Regions from separate parts of the Micromonospora sp. AKA38 genome, predicted to be linked through region 1. Evidence: riboswitches for the same ligand, from Rfam matches in the RefSeq annotation. Region 1 holds a riboswitch; each other region holds the start of a gene.

Region 1 (3,200 bases):
CAGGTCGGTGCCGAGCCAGCCCAGCGAGGTGGCCAGGTGCGCGGTGAGCAGCGCCTTGCGGCCGGCGGGGGAGAGTCGTCTCATGTCCCGATCGTCGCCCCGTCGCGCGGCCCACGTCGTGGTCCGCGCGACGACACCCGGTGTACGTCGTGGGGCGTAGTGCTCAGTAGACCGACAGGTGCACGTGGTTGGTGTGGTCGCTGGACGGGTCGCCGTTGCCCCCGCTGTACGACTTCCAGCCGCTGCTGGGCAGCCAGATCTGCTTGAACCAGATCACGTAGAGCACGGCGAGCGGGTCGGCGTTGCGCACGAAGTACGCGGCCAGGTTGTTGCCGTACGTCCGGTCGCCGCCGCTGGCCACGCCGCCGAAGCCGCTCTTCTGGGCCGCGAAGTCGCAGGCCCGACCCTTCGGGTGCTCGCCGGAGCCACTGGGCCGGTGGCAGGAGACGTACCGGGTGAAGCCGGCGGCCTTGGCCTGTTGCAGCGCGTGCAGCGTACGTGGGGTGATGCAGCCGCTGGCCGGCGTCGGGTCGTTGACGCTGCACGACTCGGCCGGCCAGGAGCCGTCGGAGTTGCGCTTGGCCGGCTTCGCGTTCGCGGTGGAGGTGCCCCGGATCCCGCTGCCGCTGCTGCCGCCGCCGCTGCTGGCGGACGGCCGGTTGTTGGCCTCCTCCAGCGCCTGCTCGGCCTGCTCCTTGCGCTTGGCCATCACCGTGACCTGCTTGCGTTGCTCGCGGACCTCGCCGTCGAGCGCGGTACGGGTGCGGATCGCCTCGTCGCGGGTGGTGATCAGCTCGCGCAGCGTCCGGTCCTCGTGCGCGGCGACCGTCTCCAGGGCGGCGGCCCGGTCCATGAAGCCTTCCGGGCTGGTGCTGCCGAGCAGCGCCGCGGCGGTGCCCATCCGGCCGGTACGGTACGCCACCTCGGCGATCTCACCGACCTTGGCGTCGCGCTCGACCAGCTCCGCGTCGATCGTCACGAGTCGTTCGTTGAGCTGCTTCTGCCGGGTCACCGACCGGCTCAGCGCGGCCTTGGCCTCCAGCCAGCCCTTGCTGGCGGCATCGAGCTTGGCGCGCAGCGCCGGCGTGCCGCCCTCGTCGTCGTCACCGGGCGCGGCGGCGAGCCGGCCGGTCGGGGGCGCCGCCGAGGCGGGGGAGACCGGCGCCGTCACGAGGCCGAGGGTCAGCATCGCGACGAGCAGGGCCGCCATCCGGGCGGCCGTCCGTCGTACAGGTGCCACTGGGGGCATTCACGTGTCCTTCCGTCAACCGCCGACCGGGTTAGCTGACGGGTTCGGGACGGAAGATCCCTACCGCTGACGCGGATGCACCCCACGTACGTGGTTCCCCGGCTCGCCCCGCGGGCGATTAGGCGACGGCCGCTCCGTCGGCGCCGGATGACGCCTGCGGGTCGGCCGCGACCGAGCCTACCGGCGTTGCCCGGAGCCGGCTCCGTCACCCGGAACCGGATACCGGGCAAAACCGGCATAAGCTAACAATAGCCACTCGAATTTAAGTCTGTCCTAACTACCAGCCGGTCGGGCCGCAGGCGCCGGCGGACGCTCCGGGTTCGATCTGCAACGTGGCGTGATCGATCGAGAAGTCCTCGTGCAGCGCGGCCCGGGCGGCGGCCAGCACGGTGGCGACCTCCGCGCCCGGATCGGTGGTCAGGTGCGCCGAGGCCACGTCCATGCCGGAGGTGAGCGTCCAGACGTGCAGGTCGTGCACCTCCGCCACGCCGGGCACGGCGGTCAGCCGGTCGTGCACGGCGGTCACCTGGAGGTGTTCCGGCGCGGCCTGCACCAGGATGCGCACCGCGGCCCGGCCGAGCCGCCAGGTGCGCGGCAGGATGAACAGACCGATCGCCACCGCGACCAGCGGGTCGGCCCACCACCAGTCGGTGACCGCGATGACCAGCGCGGCGCCGATCACGCCGAGCGAGCCGAGCAGGTCGCCCAGCACCTCCAGGTACGCGCCGCGCAGGTTGATGCTCTCCTGGGCGCCGGAGCGCAGCAGCGCGAACGCGGCGATGTTGGCGAGCAGGCCGAGCACGGCCACCACCAGCATCGGTCCGGCGAGCACCTCCGGCGGCTCGCCGAACCGGCGTACCGCCTCGATCAGGACGTAGACCGCGACGGCGCCGAGCAGCACCGCGTTGGCCAGCGCGGCGAGCACCTCCAGCCGGTAGAGCCCGAACGTGCGTTGCGGGTCGGTCCGGGCGCGCCGGGTGGCGGTGATCGCCGCGAGCGCCATGCCGATGCCGAGCACGTCGGTGAACATGTGGCCGGCGTCGGAGAGCAGCGCGAGCGAACCGGTCGTGACGGCGGCCACCGCCTCGACCACCATCAGCACGGCGAGCAGCGCGAACGCCGCCCAGAGCCGACCGGAGTGCCGGTGCGCCGCGTTGGCCACCGCAGCGCTGTGGTCATGACCTGCGCCCACGCACACACCCTCCCGCCCCGGATCCCGGACGGGCCCAATCTATGCTCACATCGCTATGTGTGCAAGTAACTGTGGCGTCAGCCCACCGGATCGAGCGTGGTCAGGCGCTGGGTGGCCCGGGACAGCGCGACGTAGAGCGTGCGGACACCCGAACCCGGGTCGGCCCGGATCTCGCTCGGCGCGACCAGCACCACCCCGTCGTACTCCATGCCCTTGGCCTGGAGGCTGGTGACCACCTGGAGCCGGCCCGCGTCGAGGTCGCCCAGCCAACCGGCCACCTCGTCCCGGCGCGGCACCGGCGTGATCACGCCGACCGTGCCCTCCACCTCGGCCAGCAGCGCCCGGACCGCCTCGACCGTGGCCGCCGGCAGCTCGGCCGCGGCCACCGTCCGCTCCACCGGTGGCACGCCGGTGGAGCGCACCGCGACGGGCAGCGCCAGATCCGGATACCGCCGGCGGATCTCCGCCGCCGCCACCGCGAAGATCTCCGCCGAGTTGCGGTAGTTGGTGGTCAGCTCGAAGCGACGCCGGGGCCGCCGCCCCAGCGCCTGGTCACGCGCCCGGTCCAGCTCCTGCGGATCGCCGGTCCAGGCGGTCTGCGCCGGATCGCCGACCACGGTCCAGGAGGCCAGCCGGCCGCGCCGACCGACCATCCGCCACTGCATCGGCGAGACGTCCTGCGACTCGTCCACCACCACGTGGGCGAAGTCGCGGTAGTCCACCGGGCGCTCCCGGGCGGCGGCCCGGGCCGCACGCTGC
Region 2 (3,200 bases), on a different contig from region 1:
GGCTCCGCGCCGGCCGGGCACCTGGGCGCGGTGGTGGACGCCGTCTCGCCCAGCCTGCTCCGGGCCGCCCGGCAGGAGGTCGAGGACCTCGACGGCATCATCGACGTCCACATCGCGCAGACCGTGGAGACCCTGCTGGCCCGCTCGACGGTGCTCGCCGAGCGGGTGGCCGCGGGAGCGTGCTCGGTGGCCGGCATGTCGTACCGGCTGAGCGGCGGTGAGGTGCGGACGGTGGCGCAGTCCCCGGCCCCGGTGCCCGCGCCGGCCGCACCGGCGGACCCGGCGCTCGCCGGCTGACCACCCCCGGACACACGAAAGGGGCCGCCCGGAGGCGGCCCCTTCTCGCGTACGCGTCAGAGCAGTGACATGTGCACGTGGTCGGTGTGGTTCGAGGGCCCGCTGTAGGAACTCCAGCCGGTCGCCGGGAACCAGATCTGCCGGTTCCAGATCACGTAGTAGATGCCCAGTCGGTCGGCGTTACGGATGAGGAAGGCGGCCACCTCGTTGCCGTACCGGCGGGTGTCGTTGTTGTGCCACGGCGAGAAGCCGCTGTTCTGCAACGACCAGTCGCACGCCTTGCCCTTGGGGTGCTCCCACGGCCCGCCGGGGCGGTAACAGCCCACGAAGCGGTTGAAGCCGGCGCGCTTGACCTCCTTGTACGCGTGCAGCGTGCGCGGCGTGACGCAGCCGGAGGTGGTCGGGTCGTTCTCGCTGCACGACTCGGACTTCCACCCGCCGTCGGCGGTGCGGCCGGGGCCGATCTTGGCAACCGGGGAGGTGGCCGAGACCAGGCCACCGGTGAAGTCCAGCCCGCCGACCAGCTTCAGCGCCTTCTGCGCCTCGACCTTCTCGCGGGCCATCGCGTTCGTCTGCTTCTCCTGCTCGCGCACCTCGGCGTCGAGCGCGATCTTGGCCTGCTCGGCGCGCGTCTTCACCGCGTTGATGGCGGCGAGCCGCTGCCCGTTGAACAGGTTGAGTTCGTCCAGGGCGCTGGCCCGACGGACGAACGAGTCGGGCGAGTCGCTCTCCAGCAGCATCGCCATCGCACCGACCCGACCGGTGCGGTAGGACTGCGCGGCGATCTCGGTGACCTGCGGGCTGAGCGCGTCGAGCTCGTTCTGCGCCGCCTTCACCTCGAGCGCGAGCTTGAGCTGCCGCTTGCGCGACGTGTCCAGCTTGGACTTGGCCTGGAGGTAGGCCCGGTTGGCGGCGGTGACGGCCTCGCTGATCAGCGGTGGGTCGTCGTCCTCCGAGTGCCCCGAGGGGTTGGGGGCGGCGGTGTGCGGAGCCGCCGACGCCGGGGTCGGCCCGACCAGCACGGCGAGCGCGGCGAGCACGGCCACCACGGGTGTCAAGCAGCGGCGCAGGGGTGCCGTCACAGTGTTCCCTTCCGTCGGCCGCCGACCGGGTTAGCTGACGGGTTCGGGACGGAAGCGGCCCCTACCGCTGACGCGGATTCACCCCATGTACCTGGTTCCCCGGCTCGCCCGGAGGCGATTGGGCGGCGGCACCGCAGGCGCGGGTGCGCGCCTTCGGCGGTGACCGGCAGCGAGGTTACCCGAGATGTCGACCGGGGATCTACGCCCGGAAGCCGACCAATCGCGAGAATTCGACATTGCCCAGCGTGACCAGCATCGCGTTTCACGCGCGCCGTCACGCTGCGGAGTGTCACCATGCGACATCCGTACTTCCCCGGCGGTCGGGCCACCGTTCGGTCGGCGTCCCGCCGAGCGCCTCCAGCGCCTCGCCGCGGGCCGCCGGGGGCCGGCCCGGCGGTGGCGGCGACGCCCCGGCCGCCGGCCCGCGCCGCCCGGCGGTGGCCACGACCGCGGCCAGCGCGGTGGTGAGCGGTACGGCGGCGATCAGACCGAGGGTCGCCACCGCGCTGCGGACGATCTCCTGGGCGAGGAACTCGCTGGTCAGGATCTCGCTCACCGGGCGGGAGTCGGCCACCAGCAGGAGCAGCAGCGGCAGCGAGGCGCCCGCGTACGCCAGCACGATGGTGTTGACAGTGGACGCGATGTGCGCCCGGCCCACCCGGGTGGCCGCCCGGTAGAGCTGCCGTCGGGAGAGGTCGGGGTTGGCGTGCGCCAGCTCGGTGACGGTGGCCGCCTGGGTGACCGTGACGTCGTCCAGCACGCCCAGCGAGCCGATGATGATGCCGGCCAGCAGCAGCCCGTGCAGGTCCACGCCGCCCTGGAACATGGAGAGCGTGGTGGCGTCCTCGCTGCCGAAGCCGGTCAGGTGGGTGGCGGCGGTGGCGAGCGTGCCCAGCACGCCGGTGACCACCAGGCTGCCGAGCGTGCCGAGCACCGCCACCGACGTCTGCGCGCTGATGCCGTGGGTCAGGTAGAGCACCACGAACATGATCAGCGCGGCGCCGACGATCGCCACCGGCAGCGGGGACCGGCCGGCGCCGATCCCGGGCAGCACGAAGCCGAGCAGGATGGCGAAGCTCGCCACCAGGCCACCCAACGCGGCCAGCCCGCGCCAGCGCCCGAACGCCACGATCGCGGCGGCGAAGAGCGCCACCAGCCAGATCAACGGCGTGGCCCGCTGGTGCTCGGCGATGTTGTACGCCTTCACCGACGGGTCGGCCGGGTCGGTCAGCTCGACCAGGATCACCTCGTCGCCGACCTCGACGCGTGGTGCCCCGGGCCCGTCCGGGATCGGCGTCTCGACCTGCCGGCCGGCGTCCGGGCCCTGCTCCGCGGCGACCGTCACGGTGCCGCACCGGCCGCCGCCGCCCTCGGGGGCCTCCGGCGTGGGCGGGCAGGGCTCGGTCACCACCCGGGTCACCGTGCCGTGGTGGCGCGGCACGTTCTCGGCTTCGGCCGGCTCGGGGCCGCCGCCCCGGGGCCAGAGCACCAGCGCCGCGAGCACGGTGAGCACGAAGAGCGGCACCACGGTCGCGAGCAGGAGCCGGCGTACGCCCGGCGGCGCGGCGGGGGCGGGACGGGTGTGGTCGGCGCCCACGGTGGCTCTCCCTGCGGGTCGCGGCGCACCGGTTCACCGGCCGGTCGTCCACCGGCCGGCGCGGACGCGTCCTGTCCACGCCCGGGGTCGCCGCCGGGTCATGGTAGCCACCCCACCTGCGCGATCTTGCACTTGCGGCCCTGGCAAACGGCGCGAACGGGGCGTTTCGTGGGCCGCAACTGCAAGATCGGCGGGGCGGGGCGGGGTGGGGGTGGGGTGGGGAG
Region 3 (3,200 bases), on a different contig from region 1:
GGGCGGCACCCGTTCCCGGTCGGCCAGCCGCCGGCTCCGGCCGGTCCGCGGGCCCCGCCCGCCCGCTGAGCCGCCACGGGCCCGGCCCGTGACCGCGCCCACCGAACCTCACCCCGCACCGCCCCTCGGCGGCCCGGCGGCGCCCGGACTCCGGCCGCGCCCCGCCCCCGACCGGCCGTGCGGAGTTACCCGCCACTGTCTCCCGTGAGGTGCCGACCATGTCGCAGACCGTTCTCCTCAATTTCCTCACCGCCGTCCCCGAGGCCGCCGCCATCTGGTCGGCGCTGACCGTGCTCGCCCTCGTCCTGCTCGCCGTGCTGGTCGCTCGACCGGAACGCGACGGCGCGGGGGAGCCGGCACTCGAACCCGTCGACGCGGAGGCGCTCCACCGCGCCGACCTGGCCCGGTACGCCGACGAGGTGGCGATGGCCGCCGCCGGGGCCGCGCAGACCGCCCGTCGCCGTCGCGAGCAGTGGCTGACCGCCCAGAGCGAGGCCGAGCGGGCCTGGACCGCCTACGACGAGGCGGACGCCGCCGCCCGCCGCCTGGCCGGCGCCGGCGCGCTGCCCGCCCCGCACACACCCCGCACCCCTGCCGAGTACGCGGCGCGCGAACGCTGGCTGCACCACGCCGCCATGACGGCGCACTGGCGGGGGGAGCTGACCGCCCGCCAGCTCGCCGACGTGCTCGCCCACCGCAACGGGTGGGACCCGCGCCGGCACCCGGCCGAGCAGGAGATCGTGCTGGCCCGGACCGTCCGCGACGGGCGGCGGGCCGGCTGGGAGACGGCCGCCGAGCGGGAACGCCTCGCGTGGCGGGACGCCGAACTGGCCGCCGAGGCGGCCCGCACGCTCGCCGCCGAGGCGTGCGCGGCTGCCACGGCGCTGCGGCCGGTGCCCACGTCCCGCGTCTCGTCGGCGAGCCGCGTCCCGGCCCCGTCGGCGGTGCGGTGGCGTCCGGCCCGCGTCGGCTGAGCGTCCCGGGGAGCACGTCGACCGAATCGTTACCCGAAACCGGTGAGGCCGGTCACCGGTGCCGTCCGCCGGCGACCGTCCGGATCGATGGCCCCTGCTGCGCCCGCTGCCCGATTCTTCGTCGGCCGGATGTCCGCTTCCTGCCGCACGGCGCCGACGTAGCCGCTTGTCCCATTGAGGGAGGTCGGTGACCGGCTGTTCCGAATCCGTAGTCGTCGAGGATGTTTACGCAGGTGAGAGCGCTTGGCAGGGCCTGTACCCGCCGGTAGTGTCGGCGCGTCCGGTGCGGTTCCCGATCGCAGATGGCGACGCCGCGCCGACCCGCCTAATCGTGCATACGAACCGGGGACCCAACGCAACACCGGGGTGAATCCGCGAGCCCACGGCCGCGGTAGGGCGTACTTCCCGCCCGAATCCGTCAGCTAACCCGGTCGGCGGCCACGGAAGGAGTTCCATCCCGTGCCCACCACCCCCCGAACGTCTCCCCGCCTCCACGGCCCCGGGGTGCCGGCGCTCGCCTGACGCGACGCGCTTCCGACCCCGTCCCGCCCGGCATCCGGGCGACTTCCCGCGGCCGTCCCGCCCGCCAGCGCGTGTGAGTTCCTCCACGCGCGGGGTCGGCGCGTGCCGCCCACCCCGTGGAGGAAACCCGTGAAGTACCACCTGAAGCGCCACCTGCGTCGCCTCGCGACCGAGCGTCCGTACCAGATCATCGCCGGTTCGGCGGCGGCCCTCGTGCTGGCCGGTGGCACCGGCGCCGCGCTGACCGCCACCGACGACGCGCCGACCCGGCAGGAGAGCACCGCCGCGGTGGCGGAACTCGGCTCCCGCCTCGGCGACACCGCCAGCCGCAGCGAGGCGCGCATCGCCGTCCCGTCGCCGAGCGCGTCGCCGAGCGCGTCGCCGAGCGCGTCGCCGAGCGCCTCGCCCCGCCGCTCGCCCAGCGCCTCGCCCACGGCGAAGGTCGCCGACCCGGACACCACCCGCAAGGCCACGCCGAAGCCGCCGTCGAGCAAGGTGCTCGACTACGACTACCAGGCGCAGACCACCTACTACTACTGCGGCCCGGCCGCGGTGCGGAACGCGCTCAGCGCCACCGGCATCGAGCGCAGCCAGGACACGCTCGCCGTCGCGCTCGGTACCACCGAGATGGGCACCAACTCGGCCGAGGACACCACCCGGGTGCTCAACCAGCAGGTCAAGGGCGACCCGTACCGGACCCGCATGATCCCCGGCACGGCCACCAAGGCGCAGATCGACCGACTCCAGGCCGACGTGGTCAACGCGGTCCGCAACGGCCGGGCGGTGGTCTCGAACGTCGTCGGGGACGCCACCGACACCAACGGCGGCTGGCACTCGTTCCCGGGCGGCCACTACATCGCCGTGGTCGGCTACCAGAACGACGGTCGGACCGTACGGATCGCCGACTCGGCCGACCCGTCGCTGCCGGCGTACTGGATCAGCACCATCGATCTGGCGAACTGGATGGCCACGCGCGGCTACTCCGCCTGACCGTACGCGTCGAAGGCCGGCACCCCTGTCCGGGGTGCCGGCCTTCGCGTCGTCTCAGCTGTTCCAGTGCTTGCCGACGAGGTCGGTGGCCTGCTTCTCCCACTGCGCGTACGCGTCCGGGTAGGCCGACACCTGCACCGTCTGCGCGGCCTCGGTCAGCGGCATGTCCTGCCAGCCGTCAACCTGCTTCAACCCCTTCAGGAACGCAAGCGTCGAATACTCCGGATCGGTGATCTGCTCCGGGGTGCCCCAACCCGAGGACGGGCGCTGCTGGAACAGACCCAGCGAGTCATGGTCGTTGCGGTCGCCGAGATGGCCCAGGTTCTCCAGCTTCGACTCCTGCAACGCGGTCGCGATCGAGACCACCGCAGCCCGCTCCGGCAGCCCGGCCTTCTTCGTCGCCGCGATGATCGCCTTCACGTTCGCCGTCTGCTCGTCGTTCAGGTTGATCGTCGACTGCTCACCCTGCACACTCGCCACCGCCGTGACCGGCTTGGCCGTAGCGGCGTGCGCGGACTCGACATGACCGGCGATCGGACCGGCGAACACACCACCGGTGAAAGCCAGACCAGCAATACCCAGCACGCTCTTACGCAGCATCGTGTTCATGGCGGGGGCTCCATTCGGGGGTCAACGCACCGGGGGGGGTGCGGGCACCGTCAGGCGCACGAGAAAGTTCTGGCTGCTCGCGGGGCGGGGGGCCTCGTCGCGGCG
Region 4 (3,200 bases), on a different contig from region 1:
CCGTCGCGTTCGAGGTCGCGGCGCTTCGGCGAGTCGATGACGAAGCACCAGAGCCCGTCGTCGGTGATCAGCGGCGAGACCGGGTGCACCCGTGGGCCACCATCGGCGCGGACCGTGGCGAGGTAGCCGAAGCCCGGCCCGTACTGCTGCATCAGAAGGCGGATCTCGGCCGCGAGTCGGGGTTCGTCGGCGGCGAATTCGGACCAGGAAGCCATGCCGACAGTCTATCGAACACGTGTACGAAGAAGTAGTCCGACACGCTGGTCACCACCGTCTGTCGCTAGAGTGTTCCGATGCTGCTCTCCGACCGCGACCTGGTCTCCGAGATCAAGGCGGGCACGCTCGCGCTGGAGCCCTTCGAGCCCACGCTGGTGCAGCCGTCCAGCATCGACGTACGCCTGGACCGGCTGTTCCGGGTCTTCAACAACCATCTCTACACGCACATCGACCCGTCGGTGCAGCAGGACGACCTGACGTCGATGGTGGAGGTCCCCGAGGGGCAGCCGTTCGTGCTGCACCCGGGCGAGTTCGTGCTCGCGTCCACGCTCGAGGTGATCTCGCTGGGTGAGGAGCTGGCCGGTCGGCTGGAGGGCAAGTCGAGCCTGGGGCGGCTCGGCCTGCTCACCCACTCCACGGCCGGCTTCATCGACCCGGGCTTCTCCGGCCACGTCACGCTGGAGTTGTCCAACGTGGCGAATCTGCCGATCACGCTCTGGCCGGGCATGAAGATCGGCCAGCTCTGCATCTTCCGGCTCTCGTCGCCGGCCGAGCACCCGTACGGCTCGGCCGTCTACGGGTCGCGCTACCAGGGTCAACGCGGCCCGACGCCGAGCCGGTCCTGGCAGAGCTGGCGCACCTGGCCGACCCGCTGACGCCGAGCGTGGTTGTGAGGAGGGGCCCCCTGTTATGCGGAATGCGTTAACCGGGGGCCCCTCCTAACACCTCAGCCGGGGCGGCCGTAGCTGTTGATGTCGCCGTCGTCGACGCGCTTCATGGTGATGGGCTTGCCGGACTGGGAGGCGTGCACCACCCAGCCGTCCCCGACGTACATGCCCACGTGGTGCAGGTCGCCGTAGTAGAAGACCAGGTCACCGGCGCGCAGCTCGGCGCGGCTGACCCGCTTCGTCACGTCGTGCTGCTGGCGGGCGTTGTGCGGCAGCGAGACCCCGGCCTTCGCCCAGGCGGCCATGGTCAGGCCCGAGCAGTCGAAGTGGTCCGGGCCGGCCGCGCCCCACACGTAGATCTTGCCGATCTGGGCGCAGGCGAACTTGACCGCCACCCCGGCCGCGCCGCCCGGGTATCCGGCGGGACAGGGGGCCGGGCGCAGCGGGCCGCCGCCACCGTTGCCGTACACCTTGAGCCGCAGCTTCTGGAGCTTGGCGATCTCGGCGTCGATCTGCTTCTTCTTCGCCGCGAGCTGGGCCTCGGTGCGGCTCAGGTCGGCGACCATCGCGTCCAGCGGCTTCTTCTTCGCCGCCAGCTCGTCGCGCAGCGCGGCGATGTCGCGGACCTGCTCCTGCTGGTGGTGCGCGAAGCGGTCGAGCATTTCCAGGCCGGTGACCAGCTCACTCGGCGAACGGCTGCCCAGCAGCGCGTTGACGGTGGAGAGGTTGTCGCCCTTGTACGCGTCGGCGGCGAGCCCGCCGACCTGGCCGAGCGCGGCGTCCACCCGGGCCTGGAGCGGGGCGATCTGCCTGCCGAGCGCGTCGGCCTGCTTGCGGCGCACCGCGAGCTGCCCGCGGACGGCGTTGACCTGTTCGATGACGGGTTCGAGCTTGTTCCAGTCGCGGTCGATCTGGGCCTCGATCTCGGCGACCGAGGGTTCCGCGTGCGCCGCCGTCGCGCCACCGGTCAGGACGACCGCGGCGCCGACCAGGGCGGCGAGTGTGGTGGTGAAGCGGGACCAGCGGAAACGCGGCACGGCGGCGGACCGGTCGACCGACCGGCTCGACGTCGGCCGCGGGGCATGGTGGGCCACCGGGCGTCCGTACTCCTTCTGCCTGACCGCCTACCGGGTTAGCTGACGGGTTCGGGCGGGAAGGGAAGCGCCCTACCGCAGTGGCTGCGGATTCACCCCAGGAACCTGGGTCCCCGGTTCGCCCGTGGGCGACTCGGCGGTGTCGGGCCGTCACCGACCGGGCTGGACGGTGAAACATGCGGCCGACGATTGACCAGAGTAAGGATTCCCGTTATCGATCCGCAACCCGAACGGCCGTGACACTCCGTACCGGATGCGCCGCGCGAACGTGAATGGAGATTTTCTTCGCGTTGGATTGCCTCCTGGAAAGGTATTGACCCCCACGGGTGGCTGGCGTGAGGGTGGGAACGCAGTGACCCCCATCCCTGTCCAGGAGGTTCGATGCACCTCACAGCCCCGCCGCCGAGCAGACGGATACTGCTCGCCGCCGCCGTGGCGACCGCCACCGCGCTTGCCACCACCGGCCCGGTGAGCGCCGCGCCGCAGGCGGACCGGCCCATCGGCGACCGTCAGCAGCAGTACGCAGCCGCGGCGGCCGAGTACGGCGTACCGCAGAACGTGCTGCTCGGTGTCTCCTACCTGGAGTCGAGGTGGGACACCCACCCGGGCCAGCCCAGCACCAGCGGCGGCTACGGCCCGATGCACCTGACCGACGCCGCGCACGTCCTGGCCACGCCGGGCAGCGCCCACGTCGACGAGGACGAGGACCCGCGCGGCGACGACGCCCGCCCGCTCCGGCTCGACCCGGCCACCGCCGCCGCGCCGACCCGGGAGACGCCGCTGCCGGCCGCCTCGCTCCAGACGCTCGACGCCGCCGCCACGCTCACCGGGCTGGACGCGCAGACGCTGCGCACCGACCCGGCGGCGAACATCCGCGGCGGCGCGGCGCTGCTGGCGTCGTACCAGAAGGCACTGGGTGGGCCGGTCGGCGCCGGCAGCGACGTCGCGGCCTGGTACGGCGCGGTGGCCCGCTACTCCGGCGCGGACACGTCCGACGCGGCGGCAGCCTTCGCCGACGAGGTCTACGACCAGCTCGGCCAGGGCGCGGCCCGGACCACCGACGACGGGCAACGGGTCACGCTGGCCGCCACCGCCGCGCAGCCGGACCGGGCCGTGCTGGCCCGGCTCGGACTACGCCACGCCGCGCGGCCGGACGGGCTGGAGTGCCCGGTGCGGCTGGCCTGCGAGTGGATTCCCGCCCCCTACGAGCAGCTCAGCGCCG

What was found. Region 1 has a riboswitch for cyclic di-AMP ahead of TPA0908_RS10575 (coiled-coil domain-containing protein). Riboswitches for the same ligand answer to the same signal wherever they lie in the genome.
Region 2: another riboswitch for cyclic di-AMP. It lies ahead of TPA0908_RS28815 (coiled-coil domain-containing protein); the one in region 1 lies ahead of TPA0908_RS10575 (coiled-coil domain-containing protein).
Region 3: another riboswitch for cyclic di-AMP. It lies ahead of TPA0908_RS03840 (C39 family peptidase); the one in region 1 lies ahead of TPA0908_RS10575 (coiled-coil domain-containing protein).
Region 4: another riboswitch for cyclic di-AMP. It lies ahead of TPA0908_RS00895 (C40 family peptidase); the one in region 1 lies ahead of TPA0908_RS10575 (coiled-coil domain-containing protein).

The regions. Positions count from the first base shown of each region.
Region 1 covers NZ_BNEI01000003.1:472,139-475,338, reverse strand. The annotation lists gene TPA0908_RS10580 (hypothetical protein) at 1-84, opposite strand, end outside; gene TPA0908_RS10575 (coiled-coil domain-containing protein) at 164-1,249, opposite strand; cyclic di-AMP (ydaO/yuaA leader) riboswitch at 1,255-1,384, opposite strand; gene TPA0908_RS10570 (cation diffusion facilitator family transporter) at 1,527-2,441, opposite strand; gene TPA0908_RS10565 (HelD family protein) at 2,519-3,200, opposite strand, start outside.
Region 2 covers NZ_BNEI01000007.1:335,361-338,560, reverse strand. The annotation lists gene TPA0908_RS28820 (carbonic anhydrase) at 1-297, shown strand, start outside; gene TPA0908_RS28815 (coiled-coil domain-containing protein) at 354-1,379, opposite strand; cyclic di-AMP (ydaO/yuaA leader) riboswitch at 1,384-1,514, opposite strand; gene TPA0908_RS28810 (YibE/F family protein) at 1,669-2,976, opposite strand.
Region 3 covers NZ_BNEI01000002.1:43,722-46,921, reverse strand. The annotation lists gene TPA0908_RS03850 (hypothetical protein) at 1-69, shown strand, start outside; gene TPA0908_RS03845 (hypothetical protein) at 219-974, shown strand; cyclic di-AMP (ydaO/yuaA leader) riboswitch at 1,287-1,426, shown strand; gene TPA0908_RS03840 (C39 family peptidase) at 1,626-2,486, shown strand; gene TPA0908_RS03835 (hypothetical protein) at 2,541-3,095, opposite strand.
Region 4 covers NZ_BNEI01000001.1:173,661-176,860, forward strand. The annotation lists gene TPA0908_RS00885 (pyridoxamine 5'-phosphate oxidase family protein) at 1-215, opposite strand, end outside; gene dcd (dCTP deaminase) at 294-872, shown strand; gene TPA0908_RS00895 (C40 family peptidase) at 944-1,978, opposite strand; cyclic di-AMP (ydaO/yuaA leader) riboswitch at 1,992-2,127, opposite strand; gene TPA0908_RS00900 (N-acetylmuramoyl-L-alanine amidase) at 2,360-3,200, shown strand, end outside.